2 regions of the Halomonas sp. TP35 genome follow, and region 1 is predicted to be linked to the other one. Evidence: predicted binding sites of a transcription regulator. Region 1 holds the regulator's gene; the other holds the start of a gene.
The links. The regulator sigma-54, encoded in region 1, starts transcription at its own class of promoters, with help from an activator protein. The targets are predictions, from matches to a motif close to TGGCACNNNNNTTGCTNT.
Positions count from the first base shown of each region.

Region 2: the regulator sigma-54 is predicted to act here: its motif matches at 4,308-4,325, upstream of ACT3RU_RS01905 (urease accessory protein UreD).

Region 1 is NZ_JBQSUZ010000002.1:457,244-463,190, reverse strand. Features, by position in the region: gene yjgA (ribosome biogenesis factor YjgA) at 1-118, opposite strand, end outside; gene pmbA (metalloprotease PmbA) at 215-1,555, shown strand; gene ACT3RU_RS04870 (HPr family phosphocarrier protein) at 1,566-1,835, opposite strand; gene rapZ (RNase adapter RapZ) at 2,022-2,954, opposite strand; gene ACT3RU_RS04860 (PTS sugar transporter subunit IIA) at 3,021-3,491, opposite strand; gene hpf (ribosome hibernation-promoting factor, HPF/YfiA family) at 3,496-3,804, opposite strand; gene ACT3RU_RS04850 (RNA polymerase factor sigma-54) at 3,903-5,315, opposite strand; gene lptB (LPS export ABC transporter ATP-binding protein) at 5,439-5,947, opposite strand, start outside.
Region 2 is NZ_JBQSUZ010000001.1:409,445-415,391, forward strand. Features, by position in the region: gene ACT3RU_RS01890 (PepSY-associated TM helix domain-containing protein) at 1-1,286, opposite strand, end outside; gene ACT3RU_RS01895 (TonB-dependent receptor domain-containing protein) at 1,372-3,543, opposite strand; gene ACT3RU_RS01900 (hypothetical protein) at 3,757-3,963, shown strand; gene ACT3RU_RS01905 (urease accessory protein UreD) at 4,367-5,251, shown strand; partial or broken gene ACT3RU_RS01910 (urease subunit gamma) at 5,274-5,363, shown strand; one part of gene ACT3RU_RS01915 (IS5 family transposase) at 5,362-5,859, opposite strand; one part of gene ACT3RU_RS01915 (IS5 family transposase) at 5,862-5,947, opposite strand, start outside.

The DNA.
Region 1 (5,947 bases):
TGGCGATTAAGGTTTCGCCGAGCGCTTGGAGCGCATGCATTTCGCGTTTGAGCTGCGACTTGCTGGGGCGCTCTTCGGGTTCTTGAGTATCCAGGGGCTCGGGGCGTTTCTTCGGCATAGTAAGGCTCACAGACAAGATTCGTTGGCAGCATTATATCAGGCTGCGACAAGAACATTGATTCGGCGATGAGATTCGTACGAAAAAGGAGGCTATATGGCACAGGCATTTGATGCATCCTCGCAGCAGGCACTGTTAACCGCGCGTGCAGAAGAGGCGTTGGCCTTGGCCAAGCGCTTGGGTGCCGATGCGGCGGAAGTGGGCGCAAGCGTTGACCAGGGCGTTGGCGTTAGCGTGCGCTTGGGCGATGTGGAAACGGTTGAGCTTTCACGGGATCAAGGCATTGCCGTCACGCTTTACGTCGGCAAGCGCAAAGGAAGTGCATCGTCCAGTGACGCCAGCAGTGCCTCGATTCAAGCAACGGTTGAGAAAGCATTAGCCATTGCTCGTTATACCGGTGAAGACCCGGTGGCTGGCTTGGCGGATGCCGATCAGATGGCGACCGAATTGCCGGACCTTAAGGTTCATTACCCATGGGCGCTGACAACTGAGCAAGCAATCGACCTTGCTCTTGCTTGTGAACAGGCGGGTCGCGACGTTGAGGGTATTAGCCAGTCCGAAGGCGCGTCTCTTTCAAGCGGTGAGGGCGTACGGGTTTATGCTAACAGTCATGGTTTTTTAGGTACCCAAAAAGGCAGTAGTCACTCCCTTTCATGCATGCTCATTGCTCAGGATGAAGGCGGTATGCAGCGGGACTACGACTATACCTCTGCGCGTAATCCTCAGCATTTGCGCGACCCGGGTGAAGTAGGGCGCGAGGCCGCGGCCCGTACGCTGCGCCGGTTAGGTGCCAAACGGCCGCCAACCGGCACCTTTCCCATTCTGTTTGATCCTTCGCTGTCTAGTGGTCTGGTTGGGCATTTATTGGGCGCATTGGCGGGTGGCGCGCTGTATCGCCAATCCTCTTTCCTGTGTGACCGTTTGGGCACGCCGTTATTTCCCGAGTGGTTTAGTCTGGAAGAGCGCCCTATGGAAATAGGAGCTACCGCGAGTACGCCGTTTGATGGAGAAGGTGTGCAAACGCGTAATAACCGCTTTATCGAACAGGGGCGTATCGCAAGCTATATGCTTTCGTCCTACAGTGCCCGTCGCTTGGGCATGCAAACGACGGGGAACGCTGGCGGTGCCCGCAACGTGCGTTTAGATGCACCCTTGCAGACGCGTGATGCGCTGCTTAAAACGATGGGTCGAGGTATTTGGGTCACCGAACTAATGGGCCAAGGCGTGAACGGTGTCACCGGGGATTACTCCCGTGGTGCGGCGGGCTTCTGGGTCGAGAATGGAGAAATCCAGTATCCGGTTGAAGAATTTACCATCGCTGGAAATCTTGAACGTATGTTCTCAGGTCTTGTCGGTATCGGAAGTGATATCGATACGCGCGGCAGTATTCATACGGGCAGCTGGTTAGTGGATGCGATGACCGTCGCCGGTAGCTAAAAAAGCCGTACTACTGATCTTCGTCAAAGCGGGCGTCGAACAGCGCTTGGATTGCATCAAGCGCTTGTTCGGCATCCTCGCCTTCTGCACAAATCCGCAGTTGGGTGCCGCAGGGGGCGGCCAGCATCAATAGCGACATGATGTTGGCTGCATCAGCCATTTGCTGCTGTTTATACACCTGTATGCAGGCGGAGTAGTGCTGGCTGCACTTAACCAGCTTTGTGGCGGCGCGGGCATGTAGGCCACGCTGATTGGTAAGCGTTAAAGTTCTCTCTGGCACCCTGGTTCCTTTTTTCCGAGTGGTGTCATTAGGCTTTGTACGAAAACTGCTTGCGCTTGACCATACGGCGTTAAAAATCAGCTCAAAATACTCATTTACACAAGTAAACTCCGTTTTTTCGCTGATTTTTTGCCTTGTCTGGCCTTCGCTCAGCGACTTTTCGTACAAACCCTGTGGCGTAAGCGTTTACGTAGGGCTGGGCGTCTGCTCGGAAAATGGAGAAGCCGTCGGTGGCTCTGCCCGGGTTCCTCGAAGCGTGTATTGCAGTTCCAATTCTCGGTGACGCAACTGGACTTCGCCGATGAGCGGTGCCAACTTTTGCGCCAGCTGTTCGGCAATATACACAGAGCGGTGTTGCCCGCCGGTACAGCCAATAGCTACCGTCATATAGCTGCGCTGACTATTTTGGTAAGCAGGCAGCCAGCGCTCAAGCATTGCCTGAATATCATGGCTCATCTCTTCGACAATCGGGTAGCCGCGCAGAAACGCAATAATCGTGGCATCACGTCCTGTGTATTGGCGCAGCGTTGGGTCCCAATAAGGGTTGGGCAGGCAGCGTACATCAAAGACTAAATCTGCATCCATGGGTACGCCACGTTTGTAGCCGAATGACTCAAAGGTGAGTGTTAGCTGGTCCTTGCGCTGGTGGGCTACCTGGTCTGAAATACGCCGACGCAGGTCATGGACCGATAAGCGTGAAGTATCAATCCGCAGGTCGGCCAAGTCACGTATTTCGTTGAGCGTCTCTTCCTCTTTCTCTATCGCCTCTTCAAGCGTCATATCACTGTTGCGCGTTAACGGATGACGTCGCCGTGTGGCGGAATAGCGCTCCAGTAAAATACGCGAATCGGTGGTTAGATAGATAACCTGACAATCTATAGGCCGCGCGCGCAGCTCTTCAAGCAGTGCGGGAAGGCGCTCAAGCGCCGCTGGCAGGTTGCGGGCATCAATACTGACCGCTAGATGTGTGCGCTCACCCTCGTCACGGAGTTCGTCAATCAAAGAACCAAGCAACATGGCGGGGAGATTATCAATGGCGTAATAGCCAATATCTTCCAGCGCTTGCAAAGCGATTGACTTGCCAGAGCCAGAGCGGCCGCTAATAATCACCAGTTGCATAGTGGCTCTCTCTGATTGAACGTATAAAAGGGGTAACGCATGAAAATGTGTTAGTCGTTATGGGTGTTATGGCGCGGCCTGTTCGCGAATCTTGCTCATCAGCAGGTCAAGTAAATCGCGTTGGCTGCTGGTTTTGCGTAACGCCTGGCGTGTGCTCGCATCATTCATAATGGTGGCCACTTGACCCAAAAGCGACAAATGCGTGTCGTCAGCCTCTTCGGGAACAAGCAGCACAAAGACGAGATCAACCGGATCGCCATCAATAGCATCAAAATCAATAGGTTCTGATAACTTTAGAAAACCCGCAATAGGCGTAACGCAATGTGGGCTGCGCGCATGGGGTATGGCAACGCCGTTACCGATCCCCGTGCTGCCAAGGCGTTCCCGGCCGATCAGTCGGCTGAAAACTTCTTGGCTATCCAGGCTGGGTGTATTTTGAGCGATAAAGGTGCTGAAAAACTCCAGCACCCGCTTTTTGCTGCCCCCGGGCACGTCGTAAAGTACGCGCTCCGGGGGGAGAATGGTTTCCAACGTCATTGAATTAACGCACGCCAGCGCCTTGGGCGCGAGCTTGTGCTTTTTCCTTGTGCTTAACGAGTTGACGATCAATTTTGTCTGCTAAGGCGTCAATAGCGGCATACATGTCGACATCTTCGGCGTCGGCATGTAAATCGGCGCCTGCCGCATGAAGGGTGCACGCGGCATGTTGGCGCTCCTTCTCAATAGATAAGGTAACTTGTACCGTGGTGATGTTGTCGTAATGACGTTCGACGCGTTCAAGTTTTTCATTAACGTAGTCACGCAAGGCGTCAGTCAGTTCTACATGATGACCCGTGATGTTTACTTGCATTGACGTGCTCCTTATCCATCGGTCTGAATTTCGATTGTAACCCTTTTTGCGGTGTTGCAAAGCCCTTGTCGCGAGTTTTGCCATTTCTCTTGTAACGACTAACGCAAACGACGACGTTCACTTGATGAGGGAATGCCCAGCGACTCACGATATTTCGCCACCGTACGGCGTGCCACTGTGATGCCGCCATCTTCCAGTAATGTCACTAAACGACTGTCCGAAAGAGGTTTGCCGGGAGGCTCATCTTGAATCAACTTTTTAAGCCGGGCGCGAATCGCGGTGCTTGAGTGGCTGTCTCCGCCATCCTGCCCGCTAATTTGGCTTGAGAAAAAGTATTTAAGTTCGAATACGCCCCGTGGGGTATGGATATATTTTTGTGTGGTGACCCGAGAAATGGTTGATTCGTGCATCTCAACCGCCTCGGCAATATCGGCAAGAATCAAAGGCTTCATCGCTTCTTCGCCGTGCTCTAAAAAGCCGATTTGGCGAGTGATAATCTCGCGTCCTACGCGTAGAAGCGTATCGTTGCGGCTGGACAGACTTTTGATTAACCAGCGCGCTTCTTGTAAGTGTTCTTTTAAAAACTGGTTATCCTGACTCTTGTCTGCACGCTTGATTAAGCTGGCGTAGTCGGGCTGGATACGTAGCCGGGGCAGGGCTTCAGGGTTAAGCTCCAGGTGCCAGCCTTCATGATCATGACGTACAACCAAGTCGGGTGTGATGTAGCTATCGTCGGTGACGCCGTAAGCACTGCCGGGGCGAGGGTCCAGGCTTCGGATCAGACCGATCACATCGTCTAGCTGCTCATCGTCCAGGCTTAGGCGGCGCTTTAATAGGCGCATGTCATTTTTGCCGAGAGCTTCAAGAAACTGGCGTACCAATCGGCGCGCCGGAACGAGCAGGGGAGTGTCGTCGGGGAGCGTTGCTAACTGAAGCATCAAGCACTCGCGCAAGTCTCGGGCGAAGACGCCCGTTGGCTCGAACTGCTGTAAACGCATCAGAATGGTTTCCATCTCTCGCTGGCTAAGGCCTTCGATATCCTGGGCACGTAGCCCATCGCGGATATCGTTGAGCGGCTGCATCAGGTAGCCATTGGCATCTAGCGCATCAATCAGGCTTTCGGCGATTAGCTGCTCACGAGCCGTAAAGTCGGTCATCGCCAGTTGCCAAAGGAGATGTCCATGCAGGCTTTGTCCGGCGGCCTGGCGCTCAAAATCGGGGCCTTCGCTACTGCCAGTGCTGCCCATGTCCTGGTAAGTATCCGACCAGTCGCTATCGACAGACAGTTCCTCGGGGATACTTTCTGACCACTCCTCGTCGGGTGTTTCGACGGCCGCCTGCTCGCCGAACTCATCTTCCTGCTCCAGCATTGGATTGGCATCCAGCGCCTGCTGAATTTCCTGACGTAGATCCAATGTCGATAGCTGTAGCAGTGCAATCGCTTGCTGCAGCTGAGGTGTCATGGTCAGCTGCGTACCGATACGCAATTGGAGAGAAGCTTTCATGACCATCTGAGAACCACTCGTTAATCGGAAAGCTTCACCCTAGTGCGAGTCATGTTGTTGTGCAAGTGCAATAAGCATGCCACTGATAAATTTTTTACTGCAGATCACTGTTTAGCGGTGAAATTAAACTTATAAGCGAAAATCAGCACCCAGGTAAACCTCCCTCACTTTTTGGTTATCAAGGATAGTCTGAGGGCTGCCACCGGCAATGATATGGCCGTCACCGACAATATAGGCGATATCGCAAATATCCAGTGTTTCTCGGACGTTATGGTCGGTAATTAGCACGCCAATGTGGCGCTGTTTTAAAGCACGAATAATGCTCTTGATTTCACCAACCGAGATGGGATCGACACCTGCAAATGGCTCATCCAGCAAGATAAACGCGGGCTCAGTGGCCAGGGATCGGGCAATTTCGACGCGTCGCCGCTCGCCGCCGGAAAGGCTCATGCCCAGGCTGTCACGGATGTGGGTAATATGAAAGTCGTCAAGTAGGGCCTCAAGCCGCTGCTCTCGTCCTGCCCTGTCCAGCTCTTTGCGGGTTTCCAGAATCGCCATAATGTTATCCGCAACCGATAGTTTACGGAAAATAGACGCTTCCTGGGGTAGATAGCCAATGCCGGCCATCGCGCGTTCGT
Region 2 (5,947 bases), on a different contig from region 1:
CCTACCAGCGGGAAAATCAATCCGCCTATCGCCAGAATGGCAATCAGACCCCGGAAAACGCGTTTGTCTGCCGGTAGTGGCGGTACGCCCATTGCGCGTGAGGGGCGGCGCTTCCACCACATTACTGCGGCCGATACCGCCAGCAGGATAATCGCCACGCACACGGTCAAAAAGAGCAGTTGGTTGGCCAGACCAAACTGCTGGCCCATATGCACGTTGATACCAAATTCCAACCAGCGACCCAGGGGCCCGTAATCGGAGTAGCTCATGTCGATCAAGCGCTCGCCGCTGTACTGATCAAGATGCACCACGCGCTGTTGGCTAAGGTCATTAGGATAGACTGATCCGGTGTACACGCCGGTCTCTGTGGTGGGCAGGCTGACCGCATAGCCATGATGCAATCCCAGCTCATCGAAGATGGCGACAGCGCCGTCAAGGCCAATGCTCGTTGCCTGGCCTGGTCCCTGTGTGGATTCTGGAATTTGTGCCTGTTCGAGTGACCAGTTTGTCGGGCTTTGCGCGTTTAAACGCGCTTCCGACATGGGCACTTCAACGCGCACACCAGAGGGGTAGCCGAAATTGTTACCGTTAGCCCACTGATTAACCTGCGCGCCCCACACGCCCGACCAAGGCATTCCGGTGATCGCCAGAAAGACGATAAACCCACCGACAAAAATACCCAGCACGGCATGCAGATCACGCCAGAACACGCGGCTTTTTGGCTTGCCGCGCACGCTAATCACGCCGCCTTTGCCTTTACGCCGTGGCCACCAGAGGTAAATGCCGGTGAGCACTAGCAGGGTTGCCCAGCCGCCGGCTATTTCAATCAGTTTGCGCGCTGTAGGTCCAAAGTATTTCAAACTGTGCAGATAGCGAACGGTCCACATCACCGTGCCGCGGTCATCCAGCGCCCCCAGCACATTGGCAGTATACGGATTGACGTAAACGGCTAACCGCTCGCCCGAGGCAGTATTCACTGTGATCTCCGCCGAGCTTTTCGGCGTGGCGGGGTCGGTGAATTTTACGGCAGTGCCAGGGTGAGCCGTAAGGGCTGCGCTTACCAGCGTAGAGGGAGGGAGCGTCGCCTCTTGAACGGCTACGCGCTTCACATCAGCGTGTATGAGTGCATCCAGTTCGTCCTTGAAAAGATAAAGGCCCCCAGTAATTGCCAGGGTGATCATGAACGGCAGAACCAAAAGGCCGGCGTAAAAGTGCCAGCGCCAAACGGCGCGATACAGGTCGAAGGTCTTGCGTTTACCTTCTTGTGGGGGTGACGTGGTCGACATGAAGTCTCTCCAGACCACCAGGCATCTAGCCTGGTGGTTTTAAGCGGTAAGGGTAAACAGGTGCTCTACTGAGCACCTGAATGAATCAGAAGCTGAAGTCGGCCCGTGCCCACACCATGCGGCCAGGCTCATTAATGCCGCGATCCAAATCAGCGGGATAGCCAAAGGCTGCATTACCCGCCAGATTCAAGTGTTCGGTGTAGGTGGTATCGAAAACGTTATCCACCCCCACACTTAGCGTTAGGTGGTTGCTTGCTTGATAGGCACCGTTAAGCGAGAACACCCCGAAGCCTGACGACGATTCCAGATCCTGGCCGACGACATTGCCTTTTTCGAGCGCAATACGGTTTTGTGCCGCAACACCACGCCATAGGCCACCCACAGAGTAGTCATCGTGTGCATAGGTCAGGCCGACCTTGGCTTCCAGCGGTGGGATCTGTGGTAATGCCTCATCGTCGTTGGCATTTCGCCCCCAGGCATAGGCCAGCGAGGCATTGCTTACCCAGTTGTCGGTTAGTTGATAGCTAGCGCCCACTTCGGCACCCGCAATCTGAGCATCAATGTTATCGATCTGAGTACCGCCCATGCCCGCGGTGTTGTAATCAAACAAGATGAAATCGTTAACGTATCCTGCATACCCGGACACCCATGCGCTTAAGCGCTGGTCGTTATACTGCGCGCCTATATCCAACTGGGTGGTTTTTTCGGGTTGAACACCGTCAAAGGCATTCAAACTACCGGCCGGGCCTGCCTGACTAGAGCTCAATTCCCAGTAATCGGGAAAGCGCTCCACATGCCCGACCCCGGCATACCAGGTGACCGGTGCTGAGGCTAAATCCTGCTCATAGCGGATAAAAGCGCTGGGCAGAGTGTCGCGGCGGGTGAGGCCTGTGGTAGCTGTGTCCAGGCTTTCGTCACTGACGCGGTAGCGGTCTACGCGGGCGCCGCCAATAAGACGGTCACGTTCATCGATAAAACGGGTGACTTCGCTGAAGGCGCCAAACTGGGTCTGCTCGTAGTCGGGCTGCCAGTGTTCGCCATCCAGATTGCGATGTACCTGATGCTCGACATCGACACCGGCCGTCCACGTGGTGTTTTCCCACTCCCACGTTGATGCGACGCGCGCGCTGCGGGTGCGACGGTCTAGCCGCATGGCCATGCCGTCACTCATGTCCATACCGCCATCCATATCCATGCCGCTGCCCATGTCCATGCCGCCGCCCATGTCCATGCCACCACCCATGTCCATGCCGCTGCCCATGTCCATGCCACCACCCATGTCCATGCTGCCCGGTGAGCGCAGCGTGAAGTTATCCATAATATGGTCGGCATAGGCATAGTTGGCCTGCATTTCCAGACGTTTCCAGTGTTCACCTAAATTCTCGCGCTGAAAACGGATGCCCACGGTTTCGCGCAGAAATTTGCTGCCATCCATACCTCGCCCGGCATAGCGCGCTTCGCCGTTTCCTCGGCCTGCGGTGACTTCAAGCCAGGTATCGTTGTCGGGTGTCCATCCAAGCGCTATGTCACCGTTCCACTTATCCCATAACGAGGGCACGGCGTTGCCATCGCCATCCTGATAGTCATTAGCTTCGGATTGATTGCCGGTAATGCGCAGGTAGCCGTCTTTATTGCCTAAAGCGGCATCAATGCGGCGATCAAAGCGCCCATAGGTACCCAGCATGACGCTGCCATCCACTCGCACACCGGCTTCATCGAACTCCTCCGGGCCGCGGTCAAAGCGCACCGTTGCCGCTGAAGCGCCGGGGCCCCACAGAACGGACTGCGGCCCTTTGGTGACGGTGAGGCTGTCGTAATTTTCAGGTGAGATATAAGACGTAGGCGCATCCATTCTTGCCGGGCAGGCGCCTAGCATTTGGCTGCCATTGGTCAGCACGCGAAGACGTGAGCCAAACATGCCACGGAACACCGGATCACCGTTGGTGCCACCGTTACGAATGGCAGAGAACCCGGGGATGGTCTGAAGATAGTCGGCGCCGTCGCTGGCAGGGGCCGGTTGCCGCGGTATACGCGGGTCGGTTTCCACCGTGAGCGGTGAGCTTAGCGGTACAGCGGTCACGACCATCGTGTTTAACGCATGATGATGCTCGTGGTGAGCGGCAGGCGCCTGTGCCCATACGCCTTGAGCAACAACGCTCGATGCGGCAGCGACGCTTAATGTCAGTACGTGTCGTTGAAAACGGTTTTTTAAGCGGGCAGGCGTAACGACGCCATGCCCAATAGTTAGATGCGGCATGATGATCCCTTTTTTTGGTGTAGACAGCCGCCAGCCAGAAGCAAACTTCAGGCTAAAAAGGCTGACGATGTGGCGTTATACGATCCGAAAAAAGGGCGGGGCGCGCGTTAGCGCGTGGGGGTAGTTATCACAGGACTTTATAGCCTGTGTCGGTTGCGTCAGCAGCTGGTCATGCGTAATAAACGCTTGCAAGCTGATCGGAGGGAGAGAGGTATGCGCCGTTGGAAACTGTTGCCAGATGGCACAGTAACCACATTGGTGGAACCAGTTGAATATCGGTTCTACTTCTTCAGCATGGCCCGCATGATGATGGTGGCTTGCTTGAGGGGCAGTATGTTGATGATGACCGCCGCCTTGATGGCTAGAGTGATGACTAGCTTCGTGATGCGCGTGATGTTGCCCATCGGACTGATACTGTGAAATCAGCGGCCCAACTAACAGCAGCTGCATCGCCACAAACGCCATACAAAGCGCAATGCGATACCAGAGCTTGTTTGCTGAGCATTGTAACTGCACGAAGCCATCTACCTTGGTGGGCAACAGACAAGCTGTTGACGGAGGATGGCCCAATAGTATCGGAAAGTTCCCAAATAAGAAGTGTTGGGCGTGTGGTCTTTTGCCACACAAGGGGCGGTTAACTACTTGTTATTTTTGGTGCGGCCGACCCTTTTAATGATCTTTTTTGGTGCAAAAAGCCGTTAGTGCTGATGGGTTATGACGGCTAAAACTTTGCAGCGATAGTAAAAGTCCACTTTTCCCCATTTTGGCGCATTCCTTGCATTTGAAAGGCTATGACCTATTCAAAAGGATGCGACTGTCTTCCATGACCTTGCGCGAACTCGCCCCACCGCTTGCGGGCTCCGGCCACCGCTTTGACCAGGAACGCCACTGGGCGGCCTCACTGGCGCTGCGTTTTGCCAAGCGCGATGGCGCCACGCGGTTAATCCAGGCACGCCACCAAGGGCCACTTCGGGTCCAGCGGCCGTTTTATCCTGAAGGCAGCCAGGAGGCGTGCCATATCTACGTACTGCACCCACCCGGCGGATTGGTCAGCGGCGACGCGCTCACCATCAAGGCTCACGTCGAGCAGGGCGCACATGCCCTGTTGACCACCCCGGCGGCGAATAAGCTTTATAAGGCCGATAGCCAAGGCGTGGCCTGGAGCCAGCGCACTGAACTTGAGGTCGCCGATGGCGCAACGCTTGAGTGGCTACCTCAGGAAACCATTGCCTTTGATGGCTCTAAAGGCGAACAGCGTACCCATATTGATCTTCACGGCAGTGCTCGCTGTTTAGGCTGGGAAGTCATGGCCTTGGGCCGCCCGGCGAGCGAGTTGCCATACTTATCAGGACGCATTGAGCAGTATTTTCGTTTGACGCTGGATGGCAAGCCGCTGTGGCTAGAACGCCAGCCGTTAGACCCGTTACACCCGCGCTTTATGGGGCGCTGGGGGCAGGGCGGCGCTACGGTGCAGGCCACGCTTTGGGCGGTGGGAATGAGTGATGCGCCAGCGGCGATTGAGGAGCTGCGTAATGCCCTGCCGGATAACCCACGCTGGGCGGTAACGGTGCGCCAGGACGTTTTATTGCTGCGCTATCTGGGTGACTCACGAAATGAAGCCTGGGCGCTGTGCGAACAGGCCTGGCAATTGCTGCGCCCGCGCTGGATTGAGCGCGAGGCCCATATTCCACGTATTTGGTTAACTTAATCGATTCTGATGGAGGCGCCCTATGGAATTAACCCCAAGAGATAAAGACAAGCTGCTGCTGTTTTCCGCCGCCCAGCTTGCCGAGCGGCGCAAAGCGCGAGGGTTGAAGCTTAGGCTTTGTACGAAAAGTTGGCTCGCAAGCAACGCTCTATGCAGGCTACGCATACCATCGCTCTGAAACTGCTCGCTAATTTTTCGTAGCGCGTTGCAAATCGACGTAACTCTTTAAGCCATCCAAAGCAGCGTTCTACCGCGTTTCTCTGGCGGTATCTGTGCTGATCAAAACGCCTCGGCAAACCAGGGCGTGTCTTGCGATGCATTTGACGTTGCGCAATAACGGGTTTTATACCGTGCCTGTCACAGTAACGGCGCAGTTCATCACTGTCATATCCTTTATCAGCGACCACGTAGCGGCTACGTTTGCGAGGCCTTCCAACACGGCCTGGTAGATAAACACTCTCCAGCGTCGAGATGAAATGTCGAGAATCAGCCTGCTGTCCTGGAGACAGGGTAAATGCCAGCGGCCAACCATGGGAATCACATACCAGGTGGATTTTTGTCGTTAAACCACCACGACTACGCCCCAATGCGTGATCTACCGGTTCTTCTGAGCCCCCTTTTTGCCGCCTCCTGCGGCAGCGCGGGTGGCACGTATCGAGGTCGAATCAATCATCCACGTATCCAGATCCATCAGTC